2 regions of the Metabacillus sp. RB-C-LZQ-3-1 genome follow, and region 1 is predicted to be linked to the other one. Evidence: riboswitches for the same ligand, from Rfam matches in the RefSeq annotation. Region 1 holds a riboswitch; the other holds the start of a gene.
What was found. A riboswitch is a leader RNA that binds a small molecule or an ion and turns the genes downstream of it on or off. The one in region 1 is predicted to bind S-adenosylmethionine.

Region 1 (7,479 bases):
AATATGAAGTAGAACGTGTTTACCGCGACTCACGTATAAATCGTATTTTTGAAGGAACAAATGAAATTAATCGCCTTTTAGTACCAGGAACATATTTGAGAAAGGCATTAAAAGGGGTGTTGCCTTTATTCCAAAAGGCGCAAAGCCTGCAAGAAGAGTTAATGATGCTTATGCCTGAGGATGTTGGAGATGGAACGCTTGAGCAAGAGAAATACCTGTTAAAAAATGCAAAGAAAATAGGTATTCTTATTGCAGGTCTGGCTGCCCAAAAGTACGGAAAAGAACTCCAGAAGCAACAGGAAGTATTAGTAAATATTGCAGATATTGTGAGCAATATATATGCAATGGAATCAGCCATTCTTCGAACAGAAAAGGCAATCGCCAAAACAGGCGAGGAAAAGAATAAGCAAAAGCTTCTTTACACACAAGTCTATTGTCAGGAAGCCTTCAATGAAATTGAGGCACATGCAAAAGAATCGTTAATTGCAGTGGAATCAGGTGATTCCCTGCGAATGATGTTATCGGCATTACGAAAATTCACAAGGCATACACCAATTAACGTGATCGGGAAGAAAAGAGAGATCGCAGCAGCTATTATTGATAAAAATGCATATTTAGCATAAGAAAAAGGAGACAATCAAACATTGATTGTCTCCTTGTCGCGATATTAGCAATATTTTATCAAAATGAGGATATCCCTCATTATGCCTTCATGATGATTTATGATAAGATAAAGAAAAAATATTCCTTCTATAAATGGAATAAGAGTTTATCTAGATGGTACATGGAGGTGATACGAATGGCGTTAGATTTTTATTGGTATCCTAAATGCGGTACTTGTCGAAAAGCGAAAAAATGGTTAGAAGAACATAACATTGAATTTAATGAAATACATATTGTGGAAAACCCGCCAACCAAAGAGGGGTTAGCAAGTATTTATAAAAAAAGTCAGTTAGAATTAAAAAAATTCTTTAATACAAGTGGGCAAAAATACAGAGAGCTTGGTCTTAAAGATAAATTAGCGACAATGTCAGAAGATGAAATGCTTGAGCTATTATCATCTAATGGGATGTTAATAAAACGACCTCTAACTGTTGGAGATCAAAAAGTAACAGTAGGTTTTAAGGAAGAGCAATTTGGTGAAACTTGGGGAAAATAACAGATATCTCTTGCAACAGTGACAAAAAACTGCTAAAACAGTAATAATTCATCACGTTAGAAAATAAAGGGAATTTAACCTATTCTAAGACATGAAAAAATGTTAAGAAACCTGGAGGTATGAGAACATGAACACACCTAAAGAACTTCGTTATTCGGAAGAACACGAGTGGGTAAAAATTGAAGGGGATAAGGTTCGAATTGGAATTACTGATTTTGCCCAATCAGAACTAGGTGATATCGTTTTCGTCGAGCTGCCACAAGTTGGAGACGAAATCCAAGCGGACGAGCCTTTCGGAAGTGTTGAGTCAGTTAAAACTGTTTCAGAGCTTTATGCACCAGTAAGCGGAAGGATTGTTGAAATCAATGAGGACCTTGATGATAGCCCGGAATTTGTTAATGAATCTCCATATGAAAAAGCGTGGATGATTGTCATCGAGCCTTCAAACCTTGAAGACGTTGAAAAGTTAATGACCGCTGAGCAATATGAAGAAATGACGAATCAAGACTAATAAGCATGATGTGATAAAATATGGACACCCTATTAGTAAGATAAAGGAGGGTGTCCATATGACTTTTCAAAAACAACGATTAGATATAACTGATCGAGTTGTCGGCAAATTTGGAGATGGGCAATTAAATCTTTATCTGGAAAAAGAAAATATTGGCCAAATGGTCTCAGAGAATAATTATAACCTAAAAGCGGGTTATGAATTTAATGATAGCCGCTTTTATCAAATAGCAGATGTTCTATCTGAACCAGATCAAAAATATGTCGACTGTGACGATGAAAATGGCTGGTGTTAATGTGGAAGCAGTGGCGTACACCACTGCTTTTTTCGCACTTATAACCTAATGGCTTTCCTAAATGGTGGTTTTCTTTGAATGTTTTTTCTAAATGATAAGAAAAAACATGAAATTAAAGGGAAACAACCTCGACAAATCGAATACGTTATAGAAAAGACTTTTTACTTTAAAAATAGGTGATGGTTATGTCGTTAGTTGAGGTTGAAAAAGTAATAATTGTTGAAGGAAAATCAGATAAAAAGAAAGTATTAAATGTAATATGTGAACCAATTGAAATCATCTGTACAAATGGTACCATTAGCTTGACGAAAATGGATGAATTAATTGATGAGCTATTTCTAAAAGATGTGTATATTTTAGTTGATTCTGATGATGCTGGTGACCGGTTACGCAAACAATTCAAACGAGAATTTCCAGAGGCATCCCACCTCTATATTGACCGGGCTTACCGTGAGGTTGCAACAGCACCTGATCATCATGTTGCATCAGTTTTACTTAGTGCTAATATAGATGTAAATGCTAAATTTCTTTAGAAGGGTGCAAAAAAATTAGAGTTATGATTGAGTGGAAAGAAAAAGAGCTAATGATACCGAATAAAGGTATTAAAGTAATATACTTATTTACCCCAATGTGCGGTACTTGTCAGGTAGCTAAAAAAATGCTGACTGTTGTAGATGAGTTACTGCCAAATCTGGATATTTTTTCCTTAAATTTGAATTATTATCCAGAAGATGCGAAAGAATTAGGAATAGAAAGTGTACCATGTTTGCTTATTTTTGAAGACGGGAAAATAAGGGAAAGGGTATATGCGTTTCAGTCGGTAGGACATCTTTACGACCTTTTAAAACAATATAATAGATAAACTGACATATTTCTTGGGAAATAGTGAAATTCTCTAAGCAAGGGCAGAAACTGTCGAGTTTTATTTAAAGGATTCTTCCGATAATCAATGAAGTTAGTAAGTAACTTATTGATAGCGGGAGGATTTTTTTATGTTAATTTCTGATTTTATCACTGGCATAAATAAAGCAGAATTTATAAAACCAATCTTAATAAATAGAGTTCTAGTAGTTGAAATTAGGGCTAAACATAAGTCAAGCTATTATCTTGAACTATCTTCAAATGGGTCAAGTTTGTTAGCTGTTCCTCCAACAAAGGTAGATTTTCTTATTGAGGGAGAAGAGCAGGATTTAGAGGATATGGTACAAAATAAAATTAGCTTAAAGCAATTAATTTCACTTGGAAGTATTTCAATAAAAGGGTCATATCGTGATTTTCTAAAGATTGAAGCACTCTTTAAATTAATTTAAAAAACTTATTGATAGAAGGCTTGTCGTAATAGAGTTTAACCGATTACAATGAAATTAGTCTAAAAAAAAGAATCCTTCATCATGTGTTTACACCTACTTGTAGACAATTCAGAGCTGTACTATAGGGGAGGAACAAAGATGAGTGACAAGCAATATCGGCAAGAAACATTAACAATTCACGGTGGACTTAAAAAAGATGAAATGACAGGTGCAAGGTCTGTACCAATTTATCAATCTAACGCTTATGTTTTTGATAATACTGAACATGCGGCTAACTTATTTGGATTGAAAGAGCCTGGTTATATTTACACAAGAATACATAATCCTACTGCAACTGTTTTTGAGGAAAGAATCGCCCAGCTTGAGGGAGGAGTTGGCAGTTTAGCCGTAGCAAGTGGAATGGCAGCGATTACATTGTCGGTGTTAAATCTCGCAGGTACCGGTGATGAAATTGTATCGGCCTCAACTTTATATGGTGGAACATATAATTTATTTGCTGCAACTTTACCTAAATATGGAATTAAAACAACTTTTGTAGATCCCAAAAACCCAGAAAATTTTCGAGCTGCCATTACTCCAAGAACGAAAGCAATTTTTGCTGAGACGATCGGAAATCCAAGCTTAGATGTACTTGATATCGAAGCTGTAGCAGAGATTGCTCATGAAGCAGGGATTCCGTTAATTGTTGATAACACGTTTGCCACACCTTACCTTTGTAAGCCAATTGAACACGGAGCTGATATTGTTGTCCATTCCGCCACAAAATGGTTGTTAGGTAATGGGACAACACTAGGTGGTGTAATAGTAGATGGAGGGAAGTTTGATTGGAATAACTCTAAGTTTCCTGGATTTATAACACCAGATCCAAGCTATCATGATATAGTATATGCTGAAGCATTAGGTGCCCAAGCGTTCATCGTTAAGGCGAGAGTTCAGTTGTTGAGAGATATGGGACCTGCTATTAGTCCATATAATGCATTTCAATTTACTCTAGGTCTAGAAACTCTCCATGTTCGAATGAAAGAGCATGTATCAAACGCAAGAAAAATGGTCGAATATCTAGATAATCACCCAGCTGTTGAATGGGTTTTATATCCTGAAAACCAGAACCATCCTGGAAGAGAGTTGGCTGCAAAATATCTTCCAAAAGGCGCAGGGTCTATCATCGTTTTTGGTATTAAAGGTGGCAGAAAAGCAGGGGCTTCATTAATAAATTCAGTAGAATTGTGGTCACATGTGGCAAATGTGGGGGATGCAAAAAGTTTAATTATTCATCCGGCAAGTACAACACATCAGCAGTTAAGTGATGAGGATTTGAAAAAATCAGGAGTTACAGAAGATCTGATTCGATTATCTGTTGGAATTGAACATATTGATGATCTAATTGAGGATCTTGAACAAGCAATTGATAAAACCACAGGCATAAGAAGCTTTGAACAAGTAAATATGTGAATTTAACTAATAGGATGATAAAATTTGTGTCATCCTATTTTTTTTGCTTAGAATTTGTTTGTTTTTATAAAAAACTTGTTATAAAGCTGAATTTTTCAAATTTTATAATAACTTATTTTTAATTGACACCAATTTTCAACACATGATACAATCACACTCGTATTTAAAATTCGACCTATACTGAATGACTTAATATAATAGATGAAACTCTTATCAAGAGAGGTGGAGGGAAGTGCCCGACGAAGCCCGGCAACCATCAACATTGTTGAAATGGTGCCAATTCACGCAAAGCAGATGCTTTGAGAGATGAGAGAAAGGATTCTTTCGCGCCTTTCTGCTCATTTGGTAGAAAGGTTTTTTAATACTATCAGAATTATGAAAATATATGAATGATAGTATAAGAAAAACGATGGGATTCGCCAAGAGGACTTGGTGATAAGCAAAGTTTTTCTCATAAGTTTTTCAAATACTTAACCTAAATTTTAAGTAATTAAGAAAGAAGGTGACAAGATGATAACATTATCAAATGTTAATAAAATATATGAAACAAAATCAGGCCAAGTTAAAGCAGTTAATAATGTGAATCTAAACATTGAGAAGGGTGAAATCTTCGGAATTATCGGATATAGCGGTGCGGGTAAAAGTTCATTAATACGTTTATTAAATGGGCTGGAGAAGCCGACGAGTGGTGAAGTAAAAGTAGCTGAAAGCAGAATCGATTCGATTTCAGGTGCCAATCTTCGAAAAGCACGTTTAGAAATTAGTATGATATTTCAGCATTTTAATTTATTATGGTCAAGAACTGTCCGAGAAAATATTGCATTTCCGCTAGAAATTGCTGGTGTGAAAAAAGCTGAACGATTGAAGCGTGTAGATGAGTTAATAAAGCTTGTTGGTTTAGAGGGACGTGAAAATGCTTATCCGTCACAATTAAGTGGAGGGCAGAAGCAACGTGTAGGAATTGCAAGAGCTTTAGCAAATAACCCAAAAGTTTTATTATGTGATGAAGCTACGTCTGCTTTGGATCCTCAAACGACGGATTCTATCTTAGACTTACTAGTTGATATTAATAAGCGTCTGGGCTTAACTATAGTTCTTATTACCCACGAAATGCATGTCATCCGTAAGATTTGTCATCGAGTTGCAGTTATGGAAAATGGCGAGGTTGTGGAACAAGGTAATGTTTTAGATGTTTTCAAAAACCCACAAAAACCAATTACAAGAACCTTTGTTAAACAGATATCAGAACCTGATGAGACGAAAGAAGCAGTCGAGCACTTATTAAAGTCATATGATTCAGGAAAAATACTGCAGCTCACTTTTGTTGGTGAGGGAGCAGAAAGACCGTTAATTACTAATATTATTAGAAACTTTGAAATCGAAGTAAATATTCTTCAAGGGAAAATTTCACAAACCCAAAATGGATCATATGGGTCATTATTTTTACATGTAGATGGAGACGAAGAAGAAATCAACCGTACTGTAGCATTTATTAAAGAGCAACAAGTTGAAGTGGAGGTGCTGGCAAATGCTTGAACAGTTTCTTCCAAACGTGAAGTGGGAAAAGGTATGGGAAGCAACATATGAAACAACTTATATGACAGGTATTTCTGTTATCGCGACCTTTTTCATCGGAATTATTCTAGGGCTTCTTTTATTTTTAACATCAAAGGGTAATATATGGGGTAACAGTGTTTTTAATACGATTCTATCTGGAATCGTTAATATTTTCCGTTCAATCCCATTTATTATTTTAGTTATTTTACTTTTACCTTTCACAAAAATTGTTGTTGGTTCAATCCTTGGTGCAAATGCCGCTCTTCCAGCATTAATCATTGGGGCAGCTCCTTTCTATGCGAGAATGGTAGAACTGGCTTTAAGGGAAGTGGATAAAGGAGTCATTGAAGCAGCCAAGTCTATGGGGGCAAAAACATCTACTATTATGTGGAAGGTCCTTTTACCAGAATCCCTTCCAGCGTTAGTATCTGGTATCACTGTTACGGCTATTGCGTTGGTAGGGTATACGGCAATGGCAGGAGTTGTTGGAGCCGGCGGATTAGGTGACCTCGCTTATCGTGAAGGATTCCAACGTAATAACTTTGAAGTTACGATTGTTGCGACAATCTTTATCTTAATTATTGTATTTATTATCCAATTTATTGGAGATATATTAGTCAAGGCTATAGATAAACGTTAGGAGGAAAACACAATGAAAAAATCCTTATTATCCATTGTATTTACGATTTTTGCTGTCCTATTAGTTGCTTGTGGTGGCGGTGAAGATAATGCAACTCAAGAAACAACCGAGGGTAACACTGAACAGGAAACCAAAGTTCTAAAAGTCGGGGCTACAACAGTTCCACATGCTGAAATCTTAGAAGAAGCAAAACCATTGTTAGAAGAAAAAGGTATTGAGTTAGAGATTGAAGAGTTCTCTGATTATCCATTAATTAATCCTGCACTTGCAGAGGGTGATCTTGATGCAAACTACTTCCAGCATGTACCTTATTTAGAAAATGCAATCAAGGAAAATGGCTTTGAATTAGAAAATGTTGGAGCAATCCATATTGAACCATTCGGTATTTACTCTAAAGAATATAAAGCTCTTGAGGATCTCCCTGAAGGTGCGAAAATTATCATGAGTAATAACGTTGCTGAAATGGGACGTGTATTAGCACTACTTGAAGAAAAAGGGCTAATTAAATTAAATCCTGATATCGAAAAAATCAATGCTACAAAAGATGATATTGTA
Region 2 (7,479 bases), on a different contig from region 1:
TTCGTCTAGACTCGTACATAGCATTTAGTTCCTTAACGCATGTTTGCGGGCTTAAAAGTGCATGTGCAGCTGCTTCTTGGATTGCGCTAAATACACTCACATACATATGATCCTGTAACAAATTAAGTGCCTCTATTACAGACGGATTACCGACAGCAAACCCAATTCTCCAACCTGCCATATTATAGGTTTTTGAAAATGTGTAAATTTCAATTCCGACATCTTTTGCTCCATTCGTCTCCAAGAAGCTCACCGGCCTTTTTCCGTCAAATCCAATCGCGCCATACGCGAAATCATGAACAACACAAATATCGTGTTTTTCTGCAAACTGAACAGTCTCTTCAAAAAACTCTTCGGTTGCCGTTGCCCCAGTAGGATTATTCGGATAATTAATAAACATCAATTTCGCTTTATCGATCACTTCTTTTTGCAGGCTTCCGTAATCTGGTAAAAATTGATTTTCCTCTAATAATGGCATGAGTTCCATTTTTGCACGAGCTAATTCCACTCCAGACCAATAATCAGGATAACCAGGATCTGGTACAAGCACAACATCTCCTGGATTCAACAAACATTGCGGAACTTCTACTAGACCTGCTTTTCCTCCAAAGAGAATGGCTACTTCTGACTGTGGGTCAATATTAACTCCATATTCTCTTTTATAAAATGTAGCGACCGCTTCCTTCAAAAATGATTGGCCACGAAACGGTGAATATTTATGATAGTTTGGATTTTTTACTGCTTTTTCCATTGCTTCAACAATATGTCCCGGTGTTGGCTGATCGGGATTCCCTTGACCTAAATTAATGACATCGTGACCTTGCTCAATTATGTTATTCACTTTTGCAACAAGGCTCGCAAAAAACTGCTTCGGTAATGTATTTAATAATTCCGATTGTTCAAATATTTTCATTTTCGACACCTTCTCAAAAAATTCTTGAAATTCTAGTCACAAATCATATATTGTTAGTAACAACTTGTAAAGTAAAAAATTTTAAAAATGAAGGTGTGAACCAAATGAAACCTATCATTACGTGTATTCAATTAGATATCAAATTCGGTGATCCGGACTTAAATTACCAACAAGTTGAAGAGAAGATTGCCTTAGCTGTAAACCGGGAAAAATCAACGACGATCGTTCTGCCAGAACTATGGACAACAGGATATGATCTGACACGATTAGATGAAATTTCTGATCAAAATGGTGAGAAAACAAAAATGTTTTTAAGCGGCCTTGCACAAAAATATTCTGTTCACATCGTTGGCGGTTCCATTGCTAAAAAAAATGAAGGTCACGTCACAAATACAATGTTTATTGTCGACAATACTGGTCAAGTTATCCACGAATATAGCAAACTTCATTTATTCAAACTGATGGACGAGCATCATTACTTAACAGCAGGAAGTGAAAAAGGACTATTTGAACTTGGCGGAATAAAAAGTGCGGGTGTTATTTGCTATGATATTCGTTTCCCAGAGTGGATTCGTACTCATACAACCCAAGGTGCAGAAGTGTTATTTGTTGTAGCAGAATGGCCAATGCCCCGTCTACATCATTGGAAAACACTTCTACTCTCAAGAGCGATAGAAAACCAATGCTATGTTGTGGCATGCAATAGAGCAGGCACTGATCCTAATAATGAATTTGCGGGACATTCCATTATCATTGACCCTTGGGGAAATATCCTAGCTGAGGCAGATGAAAATCCAGGCATGATATCAACTGAATTGGATATTGAGTTAGTTAAGCAAGTTCGCAGTCAAATTCCAATCTTTGATGATCGTCTTCCTGAATATTATTAGAAAATGGCGAAGGCGCTTAGCTTAGTATTAGGCGACAAGTATAGGAGAAGCAGGAATAGAAGGTGTTCTTTACCTTCAATTTCTTATAGTCAAAACATTGGTTTTTTACTACTACCCTTAAATTAAATACATTTTGATCACACAAATAAATTCACAAATATTTAGGCAATTCTATAGATTTTCTATTGACAAAATCTTAGGAACATTGATAATATGCTAATCAAGCGTTATATTTTTCTAGGAAAGCATTAAAACCTAAATAAAATAAAAAAATCTATTATTTTTAAAAATAATCTCTTATCAAGAGTTGGCAGAGGGACTTGGCCCAATGACGCCGCAGCAACCGACCGTATTTCAACCGTTATGAAATAAATCTGGTCTATGACCAGTAGGGCACGGTGCTAATTCCACCAGAAAGGAAACTTTCTGAAAGATGAGAGGTGCGAAGCTATGACTTCAAGCCTCTTTCAATCTGGAAAGAGGCTTTTCTTATTTTAGAAAAGCCTCCAATCATAATATTACTTGGAGGTCATTCAAATGTGCGCAAATAAAAAATCTTCAGCTTATGAACCATTAAATGAAAACGGAGCAATCGCTTTAGCAAAAAAGCTGCAGCTTTTTGATGAGAACAGTCAATTAACTTGTAATGAAATAGGGGACGGGAATTTAAACCTAGTTTTTAAAGTGACACATAATGAAAATGGTGAAAGCATCATCATTAAACAGGCTTTACCGTATGCAAAGGTTGTTGGTGAAAGCTGGCCATTAACGTTAGATCGTTCAAGAATCGAGACAAATGCTCTTCTTAAGCAAGCAGAATTTGTTCCACAATATGTACCAAAAGTGTTTTATTCAGATGAATCCCTTGCCATCACCATTATGGAAGATCTGTCACACTTACAAATCGCTCGAGCTGCTTTGATAGAAGGTAAGGACTTACCACTTTTATCTCAACATATTGGAGAATTTTTAGCTAAAACATTATTCTATACATCTGATTATGGGGTAAATCAACATTATAAAAAAGCTTTGGTCAAACAATTCATTAACCCTGACCTATGTAAAATAACAGAAGACCTTGTCTTTACAGATCCCTTCTTTGATCATGAAACAAATGAATATGAGACAGAACTTCAACAAGATGTGGAAAAGCTTTGGGAAGATCAAGCCTTAAAATTAGAAGTAGCAAAGTTAAAGCAGCTTTTTCTAACAAAGGCTGAAGCACTCGTTCATGGTGACCTACATACGGGTAGTATTTTTGCCGATGAAAACGAAACAAAAGTTATTGATCCAGAGTTTGCTTATTTTGGGCCTATTGGTTTTGATGTGGGGCAAGTATTTGCTAACCTTCTCTTTAATGCACTAGCTCGTGATCCAGAGAATCAAGAAGTCATTTATAACCATATTGAAACAACGTGGAATGTATTTGTGGCAGAATTTTCTCTAGCATGGAACAAAGATGCCCTTGAAATTTTCACCAAAGTAGATGGCTATTTAGAATATGTTTTAACTGAAATATTTGAAGAAGCCGTTGGATTTGCCGGTTGCGAAATTATTCGTCGTACAATCGGATTAGCACATGTTGCTGACTTAGATACAATCGAACCACGTGAAAGAAGAATTGCAACAAAGCAGGTTGCTCTCTCTTTAGGAAGTGAATTAATCAAAAACCGAAAATCGATTACATCTCCAAAGCAATTTAAAGAATATGTTAAACAAACCGCCGTACAAGTCAACTAATGAAATAGCAAACTAAAGGAGTTTTTATAAAAATGACTGCACAAAATTTCGTTATACCTCGTTCTGTTCTTTGGAAGGGTGAGTATATTTCATTATTAAATCAACAAAAAATCCCTAAGGTTACTGAATACCTCGAACTAAAAACAGTTGAAGATGTTTGGGAAGCTATTCAGTCTTTAAAGGTTAGAGGAGCTCCTGCAATCGGCATTACTGCAGCATATGGTTTAGCATTAGCAGCTAAGCTTGATTCTTCACATACTTATGAAGGTTTTCTTCGTAATCTAGAAAAACATCGTAATTATCTAGCTAGTTCAAGACCAACAGCTGTAAACCTTTTTTGGGCATTAGATCGATTGATGAATAGTGTTAAAGAAGTAACAGATATTGATAAGGCAAAGGCAACACTCCTAAGCGAGGCAAAAGCAATTGAAGCTGAAGATGAACAAGTATGCCAATCAATTGGTGAACATGCTCTATCTGTTTTTAAAGATGGAGATCGAATTATGACGATTTGTAATGCAGGTTCTATTGCAACCGCTAAATATGGAACAGCTCTCGCACCTTTTTATCTTGCAAAGGAAAAGAATATACATTTAAGTGTATTTGCATGTGAAACCAGACCTGTTCTTCAAGGAGCTCGCCTCACCACATGGGAGCTGATGCAAGCAGGTGTTGATGTCACATTAATTACGGATAATATGGCGGCACACACTATTAAATCAAAGAACATCTCTGCAATGATCGTTGGTGCTGATCGAATTGCTGCTAATGGTGATACAGCAAATAAAATTGGAACCTTTAATCTTGCACTACTCGCAAAAGCCTTTAACATTCCGTTCTATGTAGCAGCACCATTATCAACGTTCGACATAGCCATTACAGACGGAAATCAAATACCAATTGAAGAACGTCACTCAGAAGAAATTACGCATATTCATGGAGTTCAAGTAGCCCCAGAAGGTGTAAAAGTATTTAATCCAGCATTCGACGTCACACCGAATGAATTAATTGCTGGGATTATTACTGAAAAAGGTATTTTAACTGGTGATTATACGAAAAGTATTTCAACATTATTCCAAAAGTAACTAGTAAGTGAAAGTTTGTTGCGAAGTCCTAACAATTCTAAAATAAGATAAAAAGAACAAAGTGTTCACTCCTGTCTCGTGCCACTTTGTTCTTTTTGATTATCTTACAATCAGTTTTCGGGATTTTTTTGAAGAAGATTGCTTTTTTCTTGCTCTGTTAAGACGTGTAGCTTTGACAACAGAATAGAATAAAAATACACTTTTTGATAACGTTTGTTTGGCCAAAACATATGACTTGCCCCTTTCTTTACCTTACGCAACTTTTTTCTCTTAATGACATAATATGTTACGAAGTCAATAATGTGACAAGTCATGAGTTACTCTTGAAATAATACCTTTTCATGAGTTAGCAAAATAGCTTTTAACTCGGTTTTTGTCCCAGCATATCCCGTTAACTTTTTGTTTTTACCAATGACTCGGTGACATGGAATCAAAATAGGAAGTTTATTTGCTTTATTTGCTTGTCCAATTGCTCGAACGGCATTTTTTTGACCGATACCAATCGCTATATCTTGGTAGCTGCAAACCTTCCCAAAAGGAATATCTCTTAGTTTATCCCAGATCCTTTTTTGAAAGTCTGTTCCAATAAGCTCCAATGGTAAATCAAATTCTTTTCTCCCTTCATGAAAGTACTCATGTAATTGTCTGATCGCATTCTGTAATACATTACATCGCTTTTCATGATCAAAGAGACAAGTTTTTCCTGACCGAAAAGAATCAAATTTTTCTGTTGTTAAAAACAAATTCGTTATTTTTTCACCATTAGAAACAATAGTTAATTTTCCTAATGGTGAATCATAAAAACCATAATAAATCATAAAAACCCTCATTTGTCTTTTTCTTATTCTATAAGCTCACGAAAAAATAACCTATTAACATGTTATTGTCTAATAGGTAACGTTATATGAAAAGTTGTTCCTTTTCCTTCTTCACTTTCTACATCTACTTGCCCTTGGTGCTCTTCAATAATTTTATAGCTAACCATTAAGCCAAGACCAGTCCCTCTTTCCTTTGTTGTATAAAAAGGTTGCCCTAGCCGTTTGATTTTATCCTCTGGGATACCTGACCCTCTATCTGTGATGGATACCAAAAGATTATCCTGATCCTTTTGTTTAATCTTCACATCAATTTGACCACCATTTGGCATAACTTCAATTGCATTTTTTAACACATTAATAAACACTTGCTTTAATTGATTCGGCTCACAATAGATTAAAGGAAGATTCTCTTCGATTTCAAGTATCATTTGAACATTGACGAGTATAGCTTGGGCGTTCAGCAATTCGGTTGTTTCTTTCATGATGATGCCGAGATCTTTCTTTGAAAATTTAATTGCCTGGGGTCTAGCAAGGATGAGAAACTCTGTAATGATAGATTCAATTCTACTTAGCTCTGACGTGATGACATTAAAATACATAGAAAAGTCCTCTTTCACACTTCCTTGTAAAAGTTGAATAAATCCCTTTAATGCTGTCATTGGGTTGCGTATTTCATGTGCAATTCCTGCTGCAAGTTCTCCAACAACATTTAATGTATCTGATTTTCGCAATTGTTCTTCTAATTCCCGCTTTTCTGTTACATCCCGAAACACTGCCAGATTCATATCTTCATTTATATGATGTTTTAACGAAATCTCTAATATTTTCTCTTCCCCATTATCAAAGGTATAGATTGCTTCCTGAGTTTTAGCCTCATAGAAATCTAGCTCTTCTTCTTGATAGAGATCATCCATCCTTGAAAAAAGGATATCACAAATTTTATACGATTTTATATCACTTGACGAAAGATTCAATATTTTCCTTGCAGTAGGATTTGCTTCTATAATTTCATAATCATTATTAAATAAGATAATACCATCCATTGCTGCGTTAAATATATTCCTAAATTTATGCTCGCTTTCCCTTAAGACCTTTTCCATTCGTTTTCTTTCACTTACATTACGAAAAATTGTAAGATGATGTCCGTCTAAAATGTCCATTTTAGACGTAAACTCAAGTTCTTTATTTTGACCATTTGGCATATGAAAAAGCAATTCTTCTCTGATAGCCCCTGTTTGAAAATATTCCTTTTTCACTCGACGAAAACTAGATGAACTTTGATCCACAAAGTCTAAAATATTTCTTTGAACAAGTTCTGTTTCACTAAGTTCAAAGGTTCGACTTGCAGCTTGATTGACTTTTAGAATTTGACCATTCTTTTCCCAAATCACAATAGCATCAATGGCGTTTTCAAAAATTTCTCTAAAACGTTCCTCACTTTTATATAGCTTCATCTCCATTGATCGTTTTTCAGTAATATCCCGCATAATAGCCATATAGAAACCATTAATAATATTTGATGTAGTAGTAAACTCAAAAACCTTTTTACTTCCATTTTTAAGTAACACTGGGAGTTCTCCCTTTGCACTCCCATTTTCTTTTAACATATTCCATAGTCGATCCAATTTATATAGATCAGGTTCATCAATAAAATCTCCTAAAACAAATGATTTCAATTGGTTTTTATTAATTTCAAAGCTTGTACAAAAGGTTCCATTGGCATCGATAAATGCTCCATCTTGATCAAAAATGACAATTCCATCTACTGCTCGGTGAAAGAGGTCTTTGAAAAGCTGTTCATTGATCGTTCTTTCGCGCTCAAGCATTTTTTTAAATGACACATCTTTGATCATAGCCAGGTCATATCCGTTTATCGCCTTTTTGCGTACAGAAATCTCTAAAAACTTAACCTGTCCATTCTCAAGCTTTACAATTAGTTCATTTCTATTAGGATTATCCTGATAAATTGTATCCAACATTTGGTTCAATTGATTTTTTGGAATCAATGATAAAAAATCGTACAGGCTTTTTTG

Region 2: it holds a riboswitch for S-adenosylmethionine, as region 1 does, so the genes downstream of both, mtnK (S-methyl-5-thioribose kinase) here and AC4GZ8_RS24600 (methionine ABC transporter ATP-binding protein) in region 1, are expected to answer to the same signal.

Annotation. Positions count from the first base shown of each region.
Region 1 covers NZ_JBZFLI010000029.1:353-7,831, reverse strand. Annotated here, with positions in the region: gene AC4GZ8_RS24640 (acyl-CoA dehydrogenase FadE) at 1-623, shown strand, start outside; gene AC4GZ8_RS24635 (arsenate reductase family protein) at 800-1,159, shown strand; gene gcvH (glycine cleavage system protein GcvH) at 1,287-1,670, shown strand; gene AC4GZ8_RS24625 (YusG family protein) at 1,729-1,965, shown strand; gene AC4GZ8_RS24620 (toprim domain-containing protein) at 2,151-2,498, shown strand; gene AC4GZ8_RS24615 (thioredoxin family protein) at 2,522-2,827, shown strand; gene AC4GZ8_RS24610 (SCP2 sterol-binding domain-containing protein) at 2,958-3,275, shown strand; gene AC4GZ8_RS24605 (O-acetylhomoserine aminocarboxypropyltransferase/cysteine synthase family protein) at 3,414-4,727, shown strand; SAM riboswitch class I at 4,935-5,040, shown strand; gene AC4GZ8_RS24600 (methionine ABC transporter ATP-binding protein) at 5,238-6,263, shown strand; gene AC4GZ8_RS24595 (methionine ABC transporter permease) at 6,256-6,924, shown strand; gene AC4GZ8_RS24590 (MetQ/NlpA family ABC transporter substrate-binding protein) at 6,937-7,479, shown strand, end outside.
Region 2 covers NZ_JBZFLI010000006.1:161,344-168,822, reverse strand. Annotated here, with positions in the region: gene AC4GZ8_RS11870 (pyridoxal phosphate-dependent aminotransferase) at 1-913, opposite strand, end outside; gene AC4GZ8_RS11865 (carbon-nitrogen family hydrolase) at 877-1,803, shown strand; SAM riboswitch class I at 2,098-2,243, shown strand; gene mtnK (S-methyl-5-thioribose kinase) at 2,341-3,543, shown strand; gene mtnA (S-methyl-5-thioribose-1-phosphate isomerase) at 3,576-4,628, shown strand; gene AC4GZ8_RS11850 (methylated-DNA--[protein]-cysteine S-methyltransferase) at 4,946-5,446, opposite strand; gene AC4GZ8_RS11845 (PAS domain S-box protein) at 5,509-7,479, opposite strand, start outside.